Regions from separate parts of the Ochrobactrum teleogrylli genome, predicted to be linked through region 3. Evidence: riboswitches for the same ligand, from Rfam matches in the RefSeq annotation. Region 3 holds a riboswitch; each other region holds the start of a gene.

Region 1 (5,094 bases), on a different contig from region 3:
GAAGCCGCAGTTGATGGCGTCGGTGATGGAGTCCTTTTCCATCGTCAGTGAAGGCGCTGATCTCGTGCTGATCGAAGGTGCGGGGTCGCCCGCGGAAATCAACCTTCGGGCGGGCGACATTGCGAATATGGGTTTCGCAACGCAGGCAGATGTGCCGGTGGTGCTGGTCGGCGACATTGATCGGGGCGGGGTGATCGCCTCTCTGGTCGGAACCCATACAATTTTGTCGGACGAAGACCGCGCCATGGTGCGCGGTTTCATCATCAACAAGTTTCGTGGTGATATTTCTCTGTTCGATGACGGGCTGGAAGCAATCGAACGCTTCACCGGCTGGCGCTCGTTCGGTGTGGTTCCGTGGCTAAAGGCGGTTTCCAGATTGCCTGCCGAGGATTCGGTGGTTCTGGAGCGCGCCGTGCGCAGTGCTGACAAGGCGCTAAAAGTTGCGGTGCCGATGTTGCCGCGCATCGCCAATTTTGACGATCTGGACCCGCTGAAAGCCGAGCCTGCGGTGGAGGTGGTCATGGTGCCGCCCGGTACGTCTCTTCCGCCCGATGCCGGGCTGGTTGTACTGCCGGGAACGAAATCCACGATCACCGATCTGCTGGCTTTCCGTGAAAACGGTTGGGATCGCGATCTGGTACAGCACGTGAAGCGGGGCGGACATGTGCTGGGTATCTGCGGCGGGTTTCAGATGCTGGGGCGCAGCATCCATGACCCGCACGGTATCGAAGGGCAGGTGCGCGAAGCAGAAGGGCTGGGGCTGCTCGACATCGAGACGGTCATGGAGCCGGAAAAAGTCGTCCGCAATGTGAAGGCGACTTCGCTGCTCTATGATGCGCCGCTCGAGGGATATGAAATTCATGTTGGCCGCACGACAGGTGCGGATATGTTCAGGCCTTTCGCGCGCATCGAAAATCATGATGACGGTGCGATATCTGCCGATGGCCGCATCATGGGCACTTATTTACATGGTGTTTTCGGTGCGGATCGTTTTCGGCAGCAATTTCTCGCAGCGCTAGGTGTTGAGGGCGGAATAGGCAATTACCGCCTGAGCGTCGAAGCGGCGCTGGATGAACTGGCGGAAGGGCTGGAAGCCTGTCTCGATATCGATGCGTTGTTTTCGCTGATCTGACACAACTGTACTCGTTCAGTCTCGATAGTTTCACGTATCAGGGCTATTTTTTGGTCTGATATGACAATAAATCTTAATTATATATAAATTTCAGATAATTCTAATATACTGTATCGTATAAAAATTTATACTGGCATTTTTACCATCTCGTTTCATTCAAAATATATTTAAAATTATAATGAGGCTATTTTGATATTGAGGTTTTTATATCAAAATCCTCATATTGTTTTTCGCCGTCATCTCTACGTATATTCACTCTTGGCGGTCAATGCATTGTTCATTGTTTCGCCTCAGGTCGATTTGATTACCAGCCGATATTTTTTCAAACACGGGGATTTTTCCGCGTCGAATTCACCGGCTTGGGTCGCCCTTAGGGATTTCCACCGTGTCAGTCAGTGTTGGTTGCTGGCTGCAATGCTGGTTTTGATCGGTTTCTACGCGTTGTGGCGGCGCCCCATCCTTTCTATCGCCCCTCACAAGGTGCTTTATGTGCTTCTGACCTTTGCGCTTGGCCCAGGCATCGTAACGCAAAGCCTGAAGTTGCTGATCGGAAGAGCGCGGCCACGACATCTGCTGGAATTTGGCGGCTCAATGAATTTTACACCGGCCTGGCAGATGGCTGCGACATGTAGCAAAAACTGCTCATTTCCGTCGGGAGAGGGCGCTGCTGCGGCTGCGATGCTGTCGCTTTTAATATTCGTTCCTGAACGCTGGCGCGTTATGTCCGCCGCGATTTTCATTCCAATCCTCATGCTGATTTCCATGAACCGTGTTTTCATGGGCGCGCATTTTCTATCGGATGTGGTGATCGCATGGAGTTTGGTGGTGGGCGTGATGTTGTGGCTCTGGCCCAGGATCAATGCCAAGGCGGAGACCATCGACCGCTGGGTTCGGCGCAAGGGGCAATTTCTGCGCCCTCGCGCTGATTGACGGCCTATCAGCAAAGGCTTAATGTCCGCGCATGTGACAGGTTTTCGCCGGACGAATCTGGTGAAACCAAGAGGGAATGCGAAGGACGGACCCAATCAGGGCGTTTCTATCGCAGCCGACCCCGCGACTGTAGAGCGGAGAGGAATGAAGCCAAGCCGGGCAACCGGCAGCCACTGGAACATCACGTTCCGGGAAGGCGGTGACATTACCGACGACCCGCGAGCCAGGAGACCTGCCTGTTGCAGAAGGGTATTTTACCCGCGCCCCATGGGAGGTTTTTCCCTGCTGCCTGCACGGAGGTTGTCATGGCTGCACGTATGAATAATTCTGTCTCCGCTACTATTCCCCTGCCTTTGGCTGCGCGCCTCGGTACGGCGGTGGTCTCCCTGCTTCTCGGCGCGTTTCTTATCTATGGCGTTGGCATTGCGCATTCGGATGCGCTGCACGATTCAGCGCATGATACCCGCCATTCTTACGGTTTTCCCTGCCATTGATGCTTTGCATCGACATTGTGAGCCGCGCCCTTGGCCGGTTTGCATGGGGAAATGACCATATGTCTGTTTTTCTAGGAAGCTGACATTGCAGAGCGTCGGATAGCGTTTGCTACCGACGGGCTTTGCAGCTGGGGAATTGAAATGTTGATCCGTTATCTCTTGGCCACGCTTGCTGCGGGCCTTCTGGCAGGGCTTCTGGTGACGCCTGCCATGTATCTCAAAACCGTGCCGCTGATCATTCAGGCGGAAGTTTACGAAGAGGCGGGCGGCGGCCATAGCCACGGACCGGCGGAAGCCGCGCCGCATGAACACGCCGCTGAGACGCCTGCCCATGACCATGCGACAACTGCCGCGCCGGAGGAAGAAGGAGCCGGAGCAGAACTGCCTTTCGGTCGCCTTGGCAATACAATCCTCGCCAATCTTGTTGCGGGTGCCGGTTTTGCACTGCTGCTTGGCGGTATCGCGCTGCTGATTGGTCGCCCGATCACCGTGCAGAACGGGCTTTACTGGGGCATGGCCGGTTTCTTTGCGGTGGCATTCTTGCCTGCGCTCGGTCTGTCGCCGGAACTGCCAGCCATGCCTGCCGACGATCTTGCAGAGCGCCAGCTTTGGTGGATTTCGACGGTTGTTCTCAGCGGCGTCGGCCTTTATCTCATCGTGCTGCGCGGAGAAATCTGGGCAAAACTGCTCGGCCTCATCGCCATTATTGCGCCGCATCTCTATGGCGCGCCGCATCCTGAGGATATTGCGTCGCCTATTCCGTCGCTGCTTGCGTCGCAATATGCGGTCGCCTCGCTGGCGACGAACCTGTTCATGTGGGCGGTGATTGGTCTGGCGCTTGGCTGGTTCATCCAGCATTACGCCTCATCGGAACTGGAAGGCTGAAAGCATGGCTCTGCCCGGAAAAATAACCTTTGTTCTTGGCGGAGCCCGTTCAGGCAAATCGTCCTATGCCGAAAAACTGGTTGAAGCCTCCGGGCTTCAGCCGGTCTATCTGGCGACTGGTCGGGCCTTCGACGGAGAAATGGAAAGTCGCATCGCGGTGCATCGCGACCGGCGCGGCACGCAATGGCAAACAGTCGAAGAGCCGTTCGAGCTGAAGGGCGCGCTTTTGCAACAGGCACAATCGTCCAGATTTGTGCTGGTTGACTGCCTGACCTTGTGGGTCACCAATCTCATGATGGCCGAACGCGACATTGCTGCGGAAGGGCGTGATCTGGTGACCGCGCTTTCTGAGCTGGGCGGGCCGGTTGTTTTCGTCTCCAACGAGGTGGGTCTTGGCATCGTGCCGGAAAACCGCATGGCGCGGGAATTTCGCGATCATGCAGGCTTTTTGCATCAGGCCATCGCTGCGGCGGCAGACGAAGTTTATTTCATGGCGGCGGGCTTGCCGCTCAAGATGAAGGGATAATTTTATGCAGGGCCAAAAGATACCGGCGACCGTGATTACCGGGTTTCTCGGATCGGGGAAGACCACGATGATCCGCAATCTGCTTGAAAACGCCAATGGCAAGCGCATTGCGCTGATCATCAATGAATTTGGCGATCTTGGTGTCGATGGCGGTATTCTGAAAGGTTGCGGCATCGAAACCTGCCGCGAGGAAGATGTGATCGAACTCAACAATGGCTGCATTTGCTGCACCGTTGCGGACGATTTCATCCCGACCATGACCAAGCTGCTCGACCGCGCGGATCGCCCGGATCACATCGTCATCGAGACCTCCGGCCTCGCTTTGCCACAGCCGCTTGTGGCTGCCTTCAACTGGCCGGAAATCAAGACGCAGGTGACTGTGGATGGTGTGGTCACGGTGATCGATGCCGCCGCTGTCGCCGAAGGCCGCTTCGCTGATGATCATGACAAGGTGGATGCGCAGCGCGCCGCCGATGAATCACTGGACCATGAAAGCCCGCTGGAAGAGCTGTTTGAAGATCAGATTCATGCGGCCGACTTGATCGTGCTCAACAAGGCCGACCTGATCGATGCCTCAAGCCTCGATAGCGTGAAGGCGGATGTTGCCGAGCGCTCGTCGCGCCGCGTCAACATGGTGCCTGCAAGCTTCGGCAAGCTTGGCGCTGATGTGCTGCTTGGTCTTGGCGTTGGTACGGAAGACGATATCGCCAACCGCAAGTCGCATCATGAAATTCATCATGCCGATGGTCACGAGCATGATCATGATGAATTCGAGAGCTTTGTGGTCGAGGCCGGTTCCGTGTCGGACCCGAAGGCTTTTGCCGAAGAGCTGAAGACCATCATCGCCGACCATGATGTTCTGCGCCTCAAGGGCTTTGTCGATGTGCCCGGCAAGCCGATGCGTCTAGTGGTGCAGGCTGTCGGCCCGCGTATCGAGCATTACTTCGACCGCCCATGGGGCAAGGATGAAGCCCGTTCGACGCGTCTCGTTGTCATCGGCCTGCATGAGATCGATGAAACCGCCATTACCAAGGCCGTGAAAGACGCAGTTTTGTAATGCATCTTCTGCTTGCCCAGAAAGGAACGATCAGCGACGGCAATGAGGCCGTCGATCTCGGCCAGACGCC
Region 2 (5,094 bases), on a different contig from region 3:
CCGCCAATGTTCCGGCATTGCGCCCGGCCAGAAGCTTGACGAGAAAGACCGATGCGAATGCACCGGCCAGCGCCAGCAAAGGCAGGGCCAAGGGAAACAGCAGCGACAGCCCGGTATAAATGGCGATGACTGCGCCAAGCGAAGCCGAAGCGCTGACGCCGAGCAATCCGGGTTCTGCCAGCGGGTTTCGCAGATAGCCTTGCAGGGCCGCCCCAGAAAGCCCCAGCGACGCGCCGATCAGCAAAGCCAGCAAGGCGCGCGGCAGGCGGATCTCACGCATCACCAGCACGATGGCATCGCCCTCGCCGCTGAACAGCGCCCGGAGACTGTCGCTCACCGCAATATTGGCTGGCCCGGTCAGCAGCGACCACGCGAAAAGGACCGCCACAAGCACGGTAAGGCTGACGAGCAAAAGCACGAAACGAGTGTTTTCAGTCACGCGCCGCCTCGCCAAGTTTTTCCACCGCCTCAACACTGAACGGCCCGCCGCAAACGGTCAGATTATCGGGAAGCGTCATTGCTTTCGCCTCGCGCTCCAGCGCCTGCAAAGCCGGATGCCGGAAATTCTGGAAAGCCAGCCCCGGTGCGCGCTCGCTTGCACTGAGGACCAGCATATCTGGCTTTTCCATCACCAGCATTTCGAGAGGTAGCGCCGCAGGTCCGTTCACGCCAGCGCGGTCGGCGATATTGTCCAGCCCTGCCCGCTTGACCGCCTCGTCAATCAATGTGCCGCGCCCGGATGTGTAACTATTGGCGAAATAAAGCGCGACGGTCTTGCGTTGCTGCGGCTTTTCTATTGCCGCAAGTCTAGATCGCATGGAGGCGACCAGCGCTTCCGCCTGTTCTTCGCGTCCAAGCAACGCGCCCATCCGCCTTAGATGCGCTTCGATATCGTCAAACGAGCGCGCAGGCGTGAACTGTTCCACATGCAGGCCAAGCCTGCGCAGAAGATCGACCGTCACCTGCGATGAAAATGTGCCCGCCAGCACCAGATCGGGCTTCATGAGGAAAATCTCCTCTGCTTCAGCCCGATTAACCGGTATTGTCGCCGCCTGCACAGCCAGCACGGAAAGCTGCGGATCGCGCGACAGACGGGAAACCGACCGCAACTGTCCCGGCGCGGCCAGAAGCATGGCCAGTTGATCGGTGCAGACATTGATCGACACCACGCGCTGTGGCGGTGCAGCCTTGGCAGAAGAAAGAGCGACCGAAACCATGGCTGCCAGCGCCATAAGCCAGTTTGCGCCAAGGATCGTCGCTCTCGTCATCCGTCGATAAACCCTCAGAAATTCCGCGTCAGACCGATGTTGAAGGTACGGCCCGGCGCAATATAACCGGAGGTCGTCTGGTAGTCCTTGTCAAAGATGTTCTCGACCGAGAACTTCAGCTTTGACTGCTTGTCGACGGCATAAAGCGCCACGAAATCGGCGGTCACATAGCTGCCGAGCTTCCGCGTATTTGCGGCATCGGCATAGCGCGAACCGCCATAGAAGACGCGGCCCGTCAGGTCGAGACCTTCGAACGGCGTATAGTTCACTTCGGCGGTCGCCTTGAAACGTTCGCGATAGGCAAGATCGGTGTCGTTTTCTTCATCGATGGGTCGCTTGAAGTCCAGCACCCCCTTCACGCCCCATTGGTCATCGAAGCGATGCGCCAGCGTCGCCTCGAAACCTGTCACCTGAGCGCGCGCCACATTATAGGGCAGATAAGAAGGCGCGGTACTCATGATCGCATCGCGCAATTCATTGCGATAAAGCGCAAGATCAAGGCTGGTCGCCGCCGAAATCTGCCAGTTCAGCCCCACTTCATAGGAGCGTGACTTTTCCGGCTGCAGATCGGGATTGGCGAAACCGGGATAATAAAGCTCGTTGAATGTCGGCGCACGAAATCCGGTCGCATAGGACGACCGCACAACGAGGTCGGGTACAATCTCATAGCTCGCACCAATATTGTATGTCGTCACGTCGCCGAATTGCTGGTTGTGGTCGTAACGCACACCGCCATCGACGCGCAGCGCTTCATATTCCAGCGAATACTGCCCGAACACCGCCGCCAGATTGCGCCCCGTCTCGTCATAGGCGACGGTGGAATCGATCGTCTCGCGATAGGCTTCGACACCGCCGGTCACGACATGCTTTGCCTTGCCCGTTTCGAAACTTTTCTCGGTGGACGCGAAAACGCCGTAGCGCTTGGTTTCATAACGGTCGGAGCCGGAGACGCCCTTGCGGAAATCACGGCTGCTATCGATGCCCGAGCTGAACTCGACTGTCGAAGACCAGTCATCCGCGTGATCGATCCGCGTGCCGATCTTGCCAGAAAAGGCTGTGCTGTAGCCCTGATCGGCGGACGGATATTCGGAATCATACTGATTGCGGCCCCGGCTCAAAAGCCCGTCCGCATAGATCCTGCCCCAGTCAAAATCTTTTCCGAGCGAGAAGTTGAGCGAGCCTTGCAGGAAACCATCCCGGTCCGGTTCGTGTCCCCACGCATCGGGGCTGGTGAAATCATAGCCCTCGGTGCCGGTGATCGCCGCACCAAAGGCATAATCGACACCCGCAGCGCTCTGCCCTTGCACCGAACCGGAAGCATAGCCGCCCCAGGGATGGGTGACGCCCGTGGACAGGCTGCCGCACCATGAGCGCTCGCCACAAGCCCCGCCCTGCTTGGTGATGATGTTGATGACGCCGCCCATCGCATCCGCACCATATTGGGCCGAATGGCCGCCCTTGGCGATCTCGATGCGCTCGATGGACGTCAGCGGTATATTGGCCAGCGCCGTGGTTCCGTCCGTAGCCGATGCCGTGCGGACGCCATTGACTAGTACGACCGTCTGCTTGGACGACATGCCGCGCATATAGATGTCCGACTTCGACCCCTGCCCGCCATTCGCCTTGATCGAAACCCCGCTATAGGATTTCAGCAGTGATTGCAGATCGGGGGCCGCCGAACGCTCGATTTCAGCCGTGTCGATGACCGTTACCGACGAGGTGGATCGCTGCAACGACGTTGCGCGACGAAGCGGCGTGACAACAATCGTATCGAGAACCACGCTTGCATTGGCATCGCCCGCGCCGCTGGCGGTTTGGGCCGATGCGGCAAGCGGATTTGCAGCCGCAAAAGCAGCCGTCAGCAAAATGGATAATTTTGGAATATGCACCTGTATCGTCTCCTGCAAGGCGATATCGCCTGACCGCAGGTCGAAGAAATGGGGGATACCCTTTTCCCGTTCCGGCGGCAACATTTGTCCAATGTCACCGCTACGGAAAGCCGCGCCCCGACACGCCCCGCGTCGAAACTAGGTGACCGGATGCGGCAGGTCTCCTGACTTCCGGGTCGCCGCTGTTCTTCCGCCTTCCCGAGTGCAAAAACTGCTCTCAGTGGCTTGATCGCCTGAGCGATTGTGGAAGATAGCTCTCCGGTTACAGTTGCGGGGGCAGTCGCAGAATTGGCCAGATGGCCTCACCGCGTTCCCTTTTCATCCGCCTTTTACAGCGAAACCGTTTCCTGAAACGAGCCCTAGCAAGGCCGAGGCGGATTCGCAATGCGCCAAAAAGCGCGCTCCCCTGAATCGCATTCTCAACGAAGCGATTCAGGGCATTGTTTTCAAACATCTTTGGTTAGAGCATTTCCAGCCAAAGTGCGCAGCGCCTACGCGGGGAAATCGGTTCAATGGACTGATTTCTGATCCCGCTCCGATGCGCAGGATAATGCGTCAAAACGAATGGATAGAGCGGTTCCCACCGCTCTATCGCAGGAATGCCCGGAAGCGTTGCAGCGCGAAGTAAAACAGCACCGAACCGATGACGATCAGGGCCAGAAATTGCGGCCATACCACGCCGATCCCTGCCCCTCGGAACAGGATCGCCTGCGCCAATATGACGAAATGCGTGTTTGGAGCTACCAGCATGATGTTCTGGATGATGTCCGGCATGCTTTCCCGTGGCGTCATGCCGCCGGAAAGCACCTGCAACGGCATTAGCACCAGCATCAGCAACATGCCGAACTGCGGCATGGAGCCTGCAACCGTTGCCAGAAAAATGCCGAGGCTGGTGGTTGCGAAAAGCTGCAATGCGGCGCCAGCCAGAAACAGCAGAACCGATCCATAAATCGGCACCGCTAGCAGACCTTGCACTACAAAGATCAGCGCAAAGGCCGAAGCGACCAGCACGACCAGCCCCATGGACCAGACCTTGCTGACCATGATTTCAACCGGCGTCACCGGCATGACGAGCAAATGCTCGATGGTGCCATGCTCGCGCTCGCGGATCAGCGCAGCACCCGTCAGGATGATCGACAGCATGGTGACCGACGAAATGACATTGTTGATCGCGCCAAACCAGCTCTTGTTCAGATCCTGATTGAAGCGGGATCGCAAATTGAGATCGACCTTCGTATCCGCCGTGCCGCGATAACGGTTCAGGAACTCGTTCACCTCACTGGAGACGATGGACTGAACATAGCCACCGCCCGTAAAGGCCTGACTCATGCGAGTTGCATCCACATTGAGCTGGATGGTCGGCGAGCGCCCGGCCAGCAGATCGCGCTGAAAATTCGGCGGAATGTTCAGCGCGAAAGTGTCGAGCCCTTCATCCATGCGGCTGTCCATCTCGTAGGAAGAAATGAGTTTGGGCGGCACGAAATAAGGCGGGTAGAAAGCCGAGGTGATACGGTTTGAGACCGGCGATTGGTCTTCATCGACAATCGCGATAGCCGCATTGCTGAGATTTTCGGGCTGGGCCCGGGCAGAGGTATAGACCGCAAGCGTAAACGCATAGACGATCAGCAGCAGAAGCATAGGATCGCGGGCGAGACCGCGCAATTCCTTGATACCGAGCTGGAATATATTGGCTATCCGCATCTCAGCCCGCCTGTTTCTTGAGAAGGAGAATGGCCAGCACCATCAGCACCGGAATGGCGATCAGCAAGGGTATGAACGACCCGGCAAGATCGCCAAAATCAAGCGCCTTGGAGAAAACCCCGCGCGAGATGGTCACGAAATAGGTCGTCGGGTAAATCTTGCCGATGAATGCGCCCGCACCCTGCAATGACGAAACCGGATCGATGATGCCGGAATATTGCACCGCCGGAATGAGT
Region 3 (5,094 bases):
CGTCGTTGAAGAACCCATTGCCGGGACCGCGCTGAAACTGGTCCATATCGAGCCGACCGCACCGTCCATGCAGGCGGCCCATGATCTGGCGCGACTGATCACCGTTGCGGCGATGCTGGTGGTGTTTTTGCTTGCCGCTGCCGTCTACTGGCGCATGACGCACGCTGCGCGTGCAACTGCTGATCGCGCTGCGCTGGAAAAAGCTGTCGCCGAACGCACGGCGGAACTAAGTGCCGAGATGATCGAGCGCGAGCGCGCCGACAAGCGCTTTCGTGATGCCCGTGAGGAGTTGGCGCAGGCAAACAGGCTGGCCTCGCTTGGCTCGATCACTGCGGGCCTTGTGCATGAAATCAATCAGCCGGTCGCGACCATCCGTACGCTGACCGAGAATGCGCAGCACTATCTGTCCAAGGGCAAGCTCGACAAGGTTGCCGCAAATCTGACGACCTCCGTCGATCTGACGGCGCGCATCGGCTCCATTACGCAGGAGATGCGCCGCTTTGCCCGTCGACGCGGCAGCGTTGCGCGTCCGATACCACTGAACGAACTGGTCGATGGCACGATGGTGTTGATGGGCGACCGTTTTCGCAATGCCAATGTACCGCTGGATATGCCGGAGCAATCAGAATTGATGGTGTTCGCCTGCCGTATCCGCTCGGAACAGGTGCTCGTCAATTTGCTGCAAAACGCGCTCGATGCGGTGACGGCGCAGCCCGATCCGCATGTCGCAATCATCATCGAGCAAGACGATGAACAAGTGTCGTTGATCGTTGCAGATAACGGTCCGGGTATTGATCCGGAACTGGATGATGAGATTTTCAGCCCCTTTGTCACCGGCAAACCGGACGGGCTTGGTCTTGGGCTCGGTATCGCGCGCGATCTGATGACGGAACTGGAGGGAACGTTGCGGGTCGTTCCTTCACCACTGGGTGGTGCGGCTTTTGCTGCGACGTGGAAGCGGGTGCATAAGGACGGTGAGCATGACGGAAAGTGAACCCTTGCGCGTGATGCTGGTCGATGACGATGCGCCGTTTCGCACGGCCCTTGCGGATTCCTTCGAGATTGCCGGGATCGATATTGAAACCCACGGCGATGGCCAGTCGGCGCTAGCCAATCTGACCGCCGATTTTCCCGGCGTTGTCGTCACCGATATTCGGATGCCGCGTATCGATGGCCATGCCGTTATGGAAGCGCTGCTGGCGCGTGACCCCGAATTGCCGGTCATTCTGATGACAGGCCATGGCGATATCGGCATGGCCGTCACGGCGCTCAAGAAGGGCGCCTTCGATTTTATTGCCAAACCCTTTGCAGCCGATCACCTGATTTCCAGTGTGCGCCGTGCGCTGGAAATGCGCCGTCTGGTGCTGGAAAACCGGCGTCTGCGCCGTGCTGCGGCGGAAGCCGAGCAGGATTATCCATTGCTGGGCGAAACGCCGGTCATGGTGCGGCTGCGCGACACGATTCGCCAATTGGCGAGCGTCGATGTTGATGTACTGATCGAAGGCGAGACTGGTACGGGCAAGGAACTTGTCGCCCGACTGTTGCATCGCTGGAGTGCGCGCCATGCTCGCGGCTTCGTTGCGATTGATTGCGCTGCGCTCCCCGATGCGGTTGCAGATGACGTCCTGTTTGGCAATCGTATTCAGCGCGGCAGGATTGCCGATGCTGATCGGGGTACGCTCTTTCTTGACGAGATCGACAGCATGTCGGTCAACCTGCAAGGCAAGTTGCTGCGGGTTGTGGAGGAGCGCGAGTTGCCTTCGCTGACCGGAGAGCCTCGTGCTGTCAATCTGCGGGTGATTGCGGCCGCCAAAGGCGATCTGGACGGTGCCGTTGCAGCGGGGCGTTTTCGCTCTGATCTTTTCTATAGGCTAGAAACGGTGCGGTTGCGCATTCCGCCCTTGCGTGAACGCCGCAAGGATATAGGTCTCCTTTTTGCCTATTTTCTCGACGAGGCCGCCAGCCAGTTCGGGCAACCGCGCCCCGCAATCGATGCAGCCATCGAGTCACGGCTCCATTCCGACGACTGGCCGGGCAATGTGCGCGAGCTGCGCAATTATGCCAAACAGGTGGTGCTTGGCTTGCGGCATGACCCTGAACATGAACCGAGCACATTGCCGTTATCCGAACAGATGGATCGGTTCGAGGAAGGGGTCATCCGCGCCACGCTCGAACGATGCAATGGCGATGTGGGCGTTGCTGCTGAAGTGCTGCAACTGCCGCGCCGTAGTCTCTATGCAAGGCTGCAAAGGCACGACATCGATGCCTCGTCGTTTCGTCGTCGCGATTGACGTATTCGCCCACCGACGCGCGTTTTCCGCAACTATCTATTGACCGATTTTTAACTTAGACTACTATATATAGTGTTCTAGGTTCTTTCGATTCGATGGGTCGAAAGCTAAGAGGGAATTCGGTGAGTCGCCGCCATGAAGGTTGAGACGAAGCCGAAGCTGCCCCCGCAACTGTAAACGGTGAGTTCTTGTTGATCATGTCACTGGCGTAAGCTGGGAAGACCGACAAGGGCGCTGACCCGTGAGCCAGGAGACCTGCCTTGAGCAATGAACGTCCACGGGCGGGGTGTCCGGTTGGTGTGCAGTCATTGAGGCGAGTTGTGCTTCTTGCCGATTGCTACCCCGAATACCCGCTCACAAGCTTCGGGGTGAAGTCCATGTCTGACACATTGTGCAGTTTGTATTGTCCTTTCAGTTCAGGACCACCTTTCCAGAGGTGATTTTGCGCGGTCCAGTGGTGCTCATGCATCGCTGACTTTCCCCATTTTGTCCGTCTTCACGCGCATGTCCCGTGCGCGAACGATCTTTTATGCGCATCTGTCCCCCATACGGCGGACGGGTCCCAGTCAGCTTGCGCCCAATCCAGTGAGGAAGAAATGAACGTTACCGTCTATAGCAAACCCGCCTGCGTCCAGTGCACCGCAACAACCCGCGCCCTCGACCGCCAGGGGATTGATTATCAGGTCATCGACATTTCTGCAGATATGGAGGCTTTCGATCTCGTGAGGGGGCTGTGTTACCGGCAGGTGCCGGTCGTCGTGGCCGGTGAAACCCACTGGGCCGGTTTTCGCCCGGATATGATCAACGGCCTTTCGTGACCGTGGCTTCGCCATGAGTTCTGCAATGGGTCTCCTTGTCTATTTTTCCAGTCGCTCCGAGAACACGCACCGTTTCGTAGAGCGGCTTGGAATGCGCGCGAGGCGCATTCCCATCCTCCAAAGGGGTGAGGATGACACGAGCCTGTTGCAGATAGACGAGCCATTCGTGCTCATGACGCCAAGCTATGGCGGCGGTGGAACCAAGGGGGCGGTGCCAAAGCCCGTCATCCGGTTTCTCAACAATGCGGGCAATCGCTCGCTGATCCGCGGCGTGATCGCCGCGGGCAACAGCAATTTCGGCGAAGCTTTTGGCATAGCCGGCAAAATAATCTCCGCCAAATGTCAGGTTCCCTATCTTTATCGCTTCGAGCTTTTGGGAACCGATGAAGACATTGGCAATGTCAGGAACGGGATGGAACGATTTTGGACACGGCCGACACAACCCTGATCCGCGAGCGCGATGCAGAGCCGATTGCGGAGGACGCGCCACAAGCGGCAGCGTCGAACAGCCCCAAGCCCGTCAAATCTACGGATGGGCTGGACTATCATGCGCTGAACGCAATGCTCAATCTCTATGACGATGAAGGCAACATCCAGCTGGACCGTGACCGGCAAGCTGCGCGGCAATATTTTCTTCAACACGTCAATCAGAATACGGTCTTCTTCCATAATCTGCGGGAGAAGCTGGATTATCTGGTAACCGAGAACTATTACGAGCAGGCCGTGCTCGACCAGTATTCCTTCAATTTCGTGCGTGATCTTTTCGATGAGGCCTATGCGAGAAAGTTCCGTTTCCCGACATTTCTGGGCGCCTTCAAATATTACACCAGCTACACGCTGAAAACCTTCGACGGGAAGCGCTATCTGGAGCGCTATGAAGACCGCGTCTGCATGGTGGCGCTGGCATTGGCGCGCGGCAGCGAGCAACTGGCGCGTGACCTTGTCGATGAAATCATTTCCGGTCGCTATCAGCCTGCAACGCCGACATTCCTCAATGCGGGCAAGAAGCAGCGCGGCGAACTCGTGTCCTGTTTCCTGTTGAGGGTGGAGGACAATATGGAGTCCATCGGACGTTCCATCAATTCCGCATTGCAGCTTTCCAAACGCGGTGGCGGCGTGGCCTTGAGCCTGACGAATATTCGCGAATCCGGCGCGCCGATCAAGCAGATCCAGAACCAGTCTTCGGGCATTATTCCCGTGATGAAGCTTCTGGAGGATTCATTCTCCTACGCCAACCAGCTTGGCGCACGACAGGGAGCCGGTGCGGTTTATCTGCATGCCCATCATCCCGATATCATGCGCTTCCTCGACACCAAGCGCGAGAATGCCGATGAGAAAATCCGTATCAAGACCTTGTCGCTCGGTGTGGTGATCCCGGATATCACCTTTGAACTCGCCCGCAACAATGAGGATATGTATCTCTTTTCGCCTTATGACGTGGAGCGGGTCTATGGTCAGCCGCTGACCGAGATTTCGGTCACGGAAAGATATCGTGAAATGGTCGATGATGCGCGCATCCACAAGCGGAAGATCAACGCGCGCGAATTCTTCCAGGTTCTGGCGGAAATCCAGTTTGAGTCCGGCTATCCCTATATCATGTTCGAGGACACGGTGAACCGCGCCAACCCGATCGACGGGCGCATCACCATGAGCAATCTTTGCTCGGAAATTCTGCAGGTGAGCGAAGCCAGCATCTTTAATGAAGACCTTTCCTATGCCCATCTCGGCAAGGATATTTCGTGTAATCTGGGGTCGCTCAACATCGCAGCCGCGATGGATTCAGTGGATTTTGGAAAGACCATCGAGACCTCCATTCGGGCGCTGACGGCGGTTTCTGATTTGAGCCATATCAGCTCGGTGCCGTCTGTCGCGCGCGGTAATGATGAAAGCCACGCCATCGGCCTTGGTCAGATGAACCTGCATGGCTATCTGGCCCGTGAGCGGATTTTCTACGGTTCGGAAGAAGGGGTGGATTTCACGAATAT
Region 4 (5,094 bases), on a different contig from region 3:
ATGAATTTCAGCAAAACTCAGCGCGCAAAACAGCACGCTTCGCAGATGCGAGGCGCGTGTTTTTTAGCGACTATAAGAGGCGGCAGGCTTCAGCTGCAGAGGGGCGCGGACCTGCTGCATGTGCAGATCAGTTTGTTGGCAAGCAGCGCGCTTATTTTCTTCGTTCAGCCATGTCGAAATACGACAGATGACGTATGGCGTTTCATCCGGCTTTGTCGTCCTCTGTGTCAAGATCGTGCACGTCACCTGCACGGTCGTTTCTGTGTTTGGCGAATTGCTGGCGAGACCAGCAGAGGAGGGCATATGAAAGCCATAGCGATAATAGCAATCGGATCGATGATGGTGTCTGGCACTGCGCTTGCTGCGGCACCGGTCGTGGGCGCACAAAAACCTGCGGTAGCGACCAGCAAGGAAAACGGTAAGCCTGTTTTGCTGGCGGTCGGACCGACGCGAAATATAGGTCCAGGCAAAATATTTGGTACCAAAGGCGCTTAGCAGAGGCATTTGCCCCGGTTGACAGCGGGGCAAGTCTTCTATGGCCCCATTCGTATACCAACGGCATTGCAGCGGGATTGGACAATCCCGCCGTGAAGCCGTTGTCGCTTGCGCGAAATCTCGCTAAATATGGGGCCACAAACGGGTGCACTTATGGGTGCACAAATATCGGATCGTGTTTGTAGGACCTCGCAATGATTGGATGCCTGCCGCCGCTTATCCTGCTGATTTTAGGGGCTGGCATTGGGGCATTGATCGGCGGCAACACCGATGCCGTCTATGGCGGTTTGATTGGTTTGGCGATCGGCCTCGTCGTAATGATCGTTCTCATCTGGATTCTGATGAAGGCCCGCAACCGATAGGCTCAGAGGCGCGCGTCGTCCTCATGTGCGCGCACTGGTGATAGCCTTTCATGGGCGCAGAAATAGTGAACTATCTCTGGCAGTTTTCTGTGCAATATTAAAAATATAACTATGCGTCATCTGTTACAGGAGTGGCGCATGCAGCGTATCGTTTTATCAATATTCTTATTGTTTTTAAATTTTCCTTTGGCCAATGCTGCGGACAAGGCCGCGGGGGTTCAATATACAAATATAGACAAAAGCTTCACCTTTTTAGGCGGTGTCGGCTACGCTTGGGTCAAGGCGGACGAAATCGTCTACAATGGCGGAAACCGCATGAGCCATTTGTTTTGGCAGTCGCAAATGCCTGTGCTGACCGGCGCTTTCAGGGCCGATCCCATGAAAAATATAACTGTGGTTGGCCGTGTGAAAATCGGGCTGGGTGGCACCCACAAGATGGAAGACTACGATTGGTTAGCGCCATATTTGAAAAGTTATGATTTTGATGACTGGACAGATCGTTCGGTTAGCGATGAGACAGATCTGGATCGTTACATCAATCTGGATATTGCCGTTGGGCATGATTTCGAGATCAATCAACATAACGTCTTCAATCTGCATGGCGGGTTCAAATATACGAATGTGAAATGGACCAGCGGTAACTCGCAATATGTCTACAGCGAAGAGGGATTTCGCGATAAAACGGGCGTCCTCTCTGGGAAGGGGATCAGCTACGAGCAAAGTTTGCCAGCGCTGTTTGTGGGCGGCGAATGGCGTTCAACATTCGAAAAATGGTCTTTTTCGTTGCTGGGGCGCGTAGGAGCAACTGTCGCTGCCAAGGACATCGACGATCATTGGCACGGGGATAAGCGTTTTACTGATACGTTCGGAAGCCGGGCGTTTCTGGATACGCAGGCCGAAGTCGCTTATGCCTTTACCGAGCGCACAAATGTCTATCTCTCGGCGGCTTATGAAAAATACTTCCGCATGAGGGGCGACACGATGATGGAAAACAGAACAACGGGGGAGGTTAAGAGCTTCCCCGATGATGCAGGCGCCGGCTTGCAGGCGTTCACGCTTGGCGGCGGCCTGAAAGTCAGTTTCTAACATTGCAAAAAGAAAATCGGCCAGAGTTTTGCTCTGGCCGATTTTTAGAAACACTGAGGCTTGCGGCTTACCGGCCAGCGAGAATGCCAGCGATGATTCCCGTTGCCGTGGTGACCAGCAGGAACTGGTTGTCAACCTTCACCCAGCGCTGGCCCGGACCCGGACGGCGCAGACCATAACGCTTGTAGTCGCGCACTTCCGGCTGGCGGCGCCAGTCATTGTAGCGCTGGCCCTTGGACCAATGCTGACGGCCATGGTCGCGCGGGTCTTTACGACCGAATTCCTTGCCATGCGGCGGACGCGGCTTCTGGTCCATGCGGTGCGGACCCGGCTTGCGCTGATAATCCTGCGCCTGTGCGGCCAGCGGTGCGCCGATGAAGGAAAGGGCTACGGCTGCAAGAATGACTTTTTTGAACATCATGTTCTCCTTTGCTGTTGGGTGGACACTATTGGGAGACGAATGAACGGAAGATGAATGTCTGCATTTTGAAACATTAAATAAAATCAATGTGATATTAACGCTTTGTTAACCATGGCTTTATGCGCTTGGGCATACCGCCAAATGGAAACAGAGCCACTTGACCTCAGCGCAATGCGAACGTAATAGTATTACGACGGTTCCCCGACCGAGAGTGAAGGGGATTAATAGGGAACACGGTGAGGACGACCCGAAAAGGGACCGAGACCGTGGCTGCCCCCGCAACTGTAAGCGGATTGCTGTTCATCCTCGTGACGCCGACGGGCGTCATGCCACTGTGTTCAACCGGCGAAAGCTGAAAGACACGGGAAGGCAGATGGAAGCGATTATCTGCAAGCCAGGAGACCTGCCGTCATAGGGCCTTTGGGCCATCATTATCCATTGTCACGGGCGGGGATGCCCGGAGCAGGAGCAGGTTATGACAGCACATCGCGCCGCAAGGCGCTTTCTTTCATCGTCATCCATATCCCCGGATATCTCCGTTTGCTCACGGCGTCTTATCGCCGTCGCTTGCTGACGTGGCCATTTCTCTCACCATTTCGGGGTTTCCCATGACATTGCACGGCAAGACGTCGTTTCGCATCGCTTTATGCGCTCTTTTTCTGTTTGCAGGCGCGCCAGCACTGCAGGCGGCGGAAACGCAATATCCGCTGACGCTGAAGAACTGCGGACGCGACGTTACATTCAAACAGGCCCCGACGCGCGCGGTGGCTGTCGGTCAAAGCAGCACGGAGATTTTGTACAGCCTTGGTCTGGGTGACAAGGTGGTCGGTACGGCGGTGTGGTTCGGCCCGGTACTGAAAGGCTTTGAAGAGGTCAACGCCAAGGTCAAGCGACTGGCCGATAACGACCCGAGCTTCGAAAGCGTACTGGCGCAGAAACCCGATATTGTGACGGCGGATTTTCAATGGCATGTCGGGCCGAATGGCATTGTCGCCAAGCCGGAGCAGTTCGAGGAACTGGGTATCCCGGCCTATACCTCGCCTTCGGATTGTGTCGGCAAGGATAATTCCGGCGGCGGCGACGGCGTGCGCACGGCCGCTTTCACCATGGATATCGTCTATCAGGAAATCGGCGAGCTGGCCGCAATCTTCAACGTGCAGGATCGCGGTGAAAAGCTCATTGCCGAGCTGAAAGGGCGCGAAGATGCGGCGCGCCGCAAGATTGGCGCCAGCGGGGCCAAGCTTTCCGCTGCGGTGTGGTTTTCCAGCACGCAGATTGACGCCGATCCCTATATCGCCGGAAAATTCGGCGCTCCGGCCTATATCCTGTCGGCGCTCGGCATCAGGAATGTGGTCGACAGCCAGGAAGAATGGCCGACCATCGGCTGGGAAACCATCGCCAAATCTGGCCCGTCGATGATCGTGGCAGCAAAACTCGATCGTCGCCGCTATCCGGCGGACGATATTGCCGTGAAGCGCAAATTCCTCGAAAGCGATCCGGTGACAAGCCTGATGCCTGCAGTCAAGGACGGCCACGTCTTCGACATGGATGCGCAGTCGATGAGCACCTCGCTGCGGGTGATTGAGGGCATCGAAACGCTGGCGGCGGCCATCGCTGCCTCGGACCTCAACAAATGACGGCATTGGTAGCCATAGGAAGGCTTCCGTTCAGCAACAAGCTGAGCGCCGGGGTTCTGGCGCTCATCCTGCTGCTTGCCGCCTTGTGGCTGGGCGCAGCGATTGGCGAAACCGCCATACCGCTCGATGTGGTGGCGAAGACCGTCGCCAACCGCCTGTGGCATGCAGGCTATGTGCTCGATCCCATCGATGAGGGCATTGTGTGGAGCTATCGTCTCAGCCGTGCCGTGGTGGCGGCATGCTGCGGGGCGGCGCTGGCGCTTTCCGGCGTCGTGCTGCAATCGCTGCTGCGCAACTCGCTGGCTGATCCGTATATTCTGGGCATTTCCGCCGGGGCCTCGACCGGGGCTGTCAGCGTCGCCATTCTTGGCATCGGCGCTGGCGTTCTCACTTTGTCGCTTGGCGCATTCATCGGGGCGATTTTTGCCTTTGTGCTGGTGTCGCTGCTGGCGTTGAAGGCGGGGCGGGGCAACAGCGCGATCATTCTGGCCGGTATTGCCGGATCGCAGCTTTTCAACGCGCTGACCTCGTTCATCGTGACCAAGGCGGCCAATGCCGAGCAGGCGCGGGGCATTATGTTCTGGCTGCTTGGCAATCTGTCCGGCGTGCGTTGGCCGGATGTGACGCTGGCGCTGCCTGCTTGCCTGATCGGGCTGGTGGTCTGCCTGTGGCATGCGCGTGCGCTCGACGCCTTCACTTTCGGCGCAGAATCCGCTGCTTCGCTCGGCATTCCAGTGCGGCGTGTTTATGCCGTGCTTATTGGCGCAAGCGCCATGATGACGGCGGTTATGGTCTCCATTGTCGGGTCCATTGGCTTTATTGGCCTTGTCATTCCCCATGCGGCGCGGATGGTGGTGGGTGTCCGGCATGGCGTTTTGCTGCCCACATCCGCTTTGATCGGCGCGATCTTCATGATCGCAGCAGACATCGTGTCGCGCATCATCGTGCCGGGACAGGTGCTGCCCATCGGTGTGGTGACGGCGCTGGTCGGCGCTCCGGCCTTTGCGCTGCTGCTTGGGCAAAGGAGGGCGCGGGCATGATGCTGTCGGCACAGAATCTTTCATGGTCGGCAGGCAGCGTCGAAATCCTGCGC

The links. Region 3 has a riboswitch for cobalamin ahead of nrdH (glutaredoxin-like protein NrdH). Riboswitches for the same ligand answer to the same signal wherever they lie in the genome.
Region 1: linked by a shared signal. The riboswitch ahead of WIX40_RS01200 (CbtB domain-containing protein) and the one ahead of nrdH (glutaredoxin-like protein NrdH) in region 3 are both predicted to bind cobalamin.
Region 2: linked by a shared signal. The riboswitch ahead of WIX40_RS01020 (TonB-dependent receptor domain-containing protein) and the one ahead of nrdH (glutaredoxin-like protein NrdH) in region 3 are both predicted to bind cobalamin.
Region 4: linked by a shared signal. The riboswitch ahead of WIX40_RS07145 (ABC transporter substrate-binding protein) and the one ahead of nrdH (glutaredoxin-like protein NrdH) in region 3 are both predicted to bind cobalamin.

Annotation. Positions count from the first base shown of each region.
Region 1 is NZ_JBBHKQ010000001.1:246,176-251,269, forward strand. It holds gene WIX40_RS01190 (cobyric acid synthase) at 1-1,132, shown strand, start outside; gene WIX40_RS01195 (phosphatase PAP2 family protein) at 1,322-2,062, shown strand; cobalamin riboswitch at 2,084-2,316, shown strand; gene WIX40_RS01200 (CbtB domain-containing protein) at 2,368-2,556, shown strand; gene WIX40_RS01205 (CbtA family protein) at 2,698-3,441, shown strand; gene cobU (bifunctional adenosylcobinamide kinase/adenosylcobinamide-phosphate guanylyltransferase) at 3,446-3,967, shown strand; gene cobW (cobalamin biosynthesis protein CobW) at 3,972-5,024, shown strand; gene cobN (cobaltochelatase subunit CobN) at 5,024-5,094, shown strand, end outside.
Region 2 is NZ_JBBHKQ010000001.1:203,084-208,177, reverse strand. It holds gene WIX40_RS01030 (FecCD family ABC transporter permease) at 1-439, opposite strand, end outside; gene WIX40_RS01025 (ABC transporter substrate-binding protein) at 432-1,268, opposite strand; gene WIX40_RS01020 (TonB-dependent receptor domain-containing protein) at 1,283-3,157, opposite strand; cobalamin riboswitch at 3,295-3,517, opposite strand; gene WIX40_RS01015 (ABC transporter permease) at 3,746-4,858, opposite strand; gene rbbA (ribosome-associated ATPase/putative transporter RbbA) at 4,860-5,094, opposite strand, start outside.
Region 3 is NZ_JBBHKQ010000002.1:968,546-973,639, forward strand. It holds gene WIX40_RS22015 (sensor histidine kinase) at 1-994, shown strand, start outside; gene WIX40_RS22020 (sigma-54-dependent transcriptional regulator) at 981-2,291, shown strand; cobalamin riboswitch at 2,354-2,568, shown strand; gene nrdH (glutaredoxin-like protein NrdH) at 2,888-3,109, shown strand; gene nrdI (class Ib ribonucleoside-diphosphate reductase assembly flavoprotein NrdI) at 3,135-3,557, shown strand; gene nrdE (class 1b ribonucleoside-diphosphate reductase subunit alpha) at 3,533-5,094, shown strand, end outside.
Region 4 is NZ_JBBHKQ010000001.1:1,528,062-1,533,155, forward strand. It holds gene WIX40_RS07125 (hypothetical protein) at 304-495, shown strand; gene WIX40_RS07130 (hypothetical protein) at 690-857, shown strand; gene WIX40_RS07135 (omptin family outer membrane protease) at 996-1,943, shown strand; gene WIX40_RS07140 (RcnB family protein) at 2,011-2,361, opposite strand; cobalamin riboswitch at 2,542-2,789, shown strand; gene WIX40_RS07145 (ABC transporter substrate-binding protein) at 2,973-4,001, shown strand; gene WIX40_RS07150 (FecCD family ABC transporter permease) at 3,998-5,041, shown strand; gene WIX40_RS07155 (ABC transporter ATP-binding protein) at 5,038-5,094, shown strand, end outside.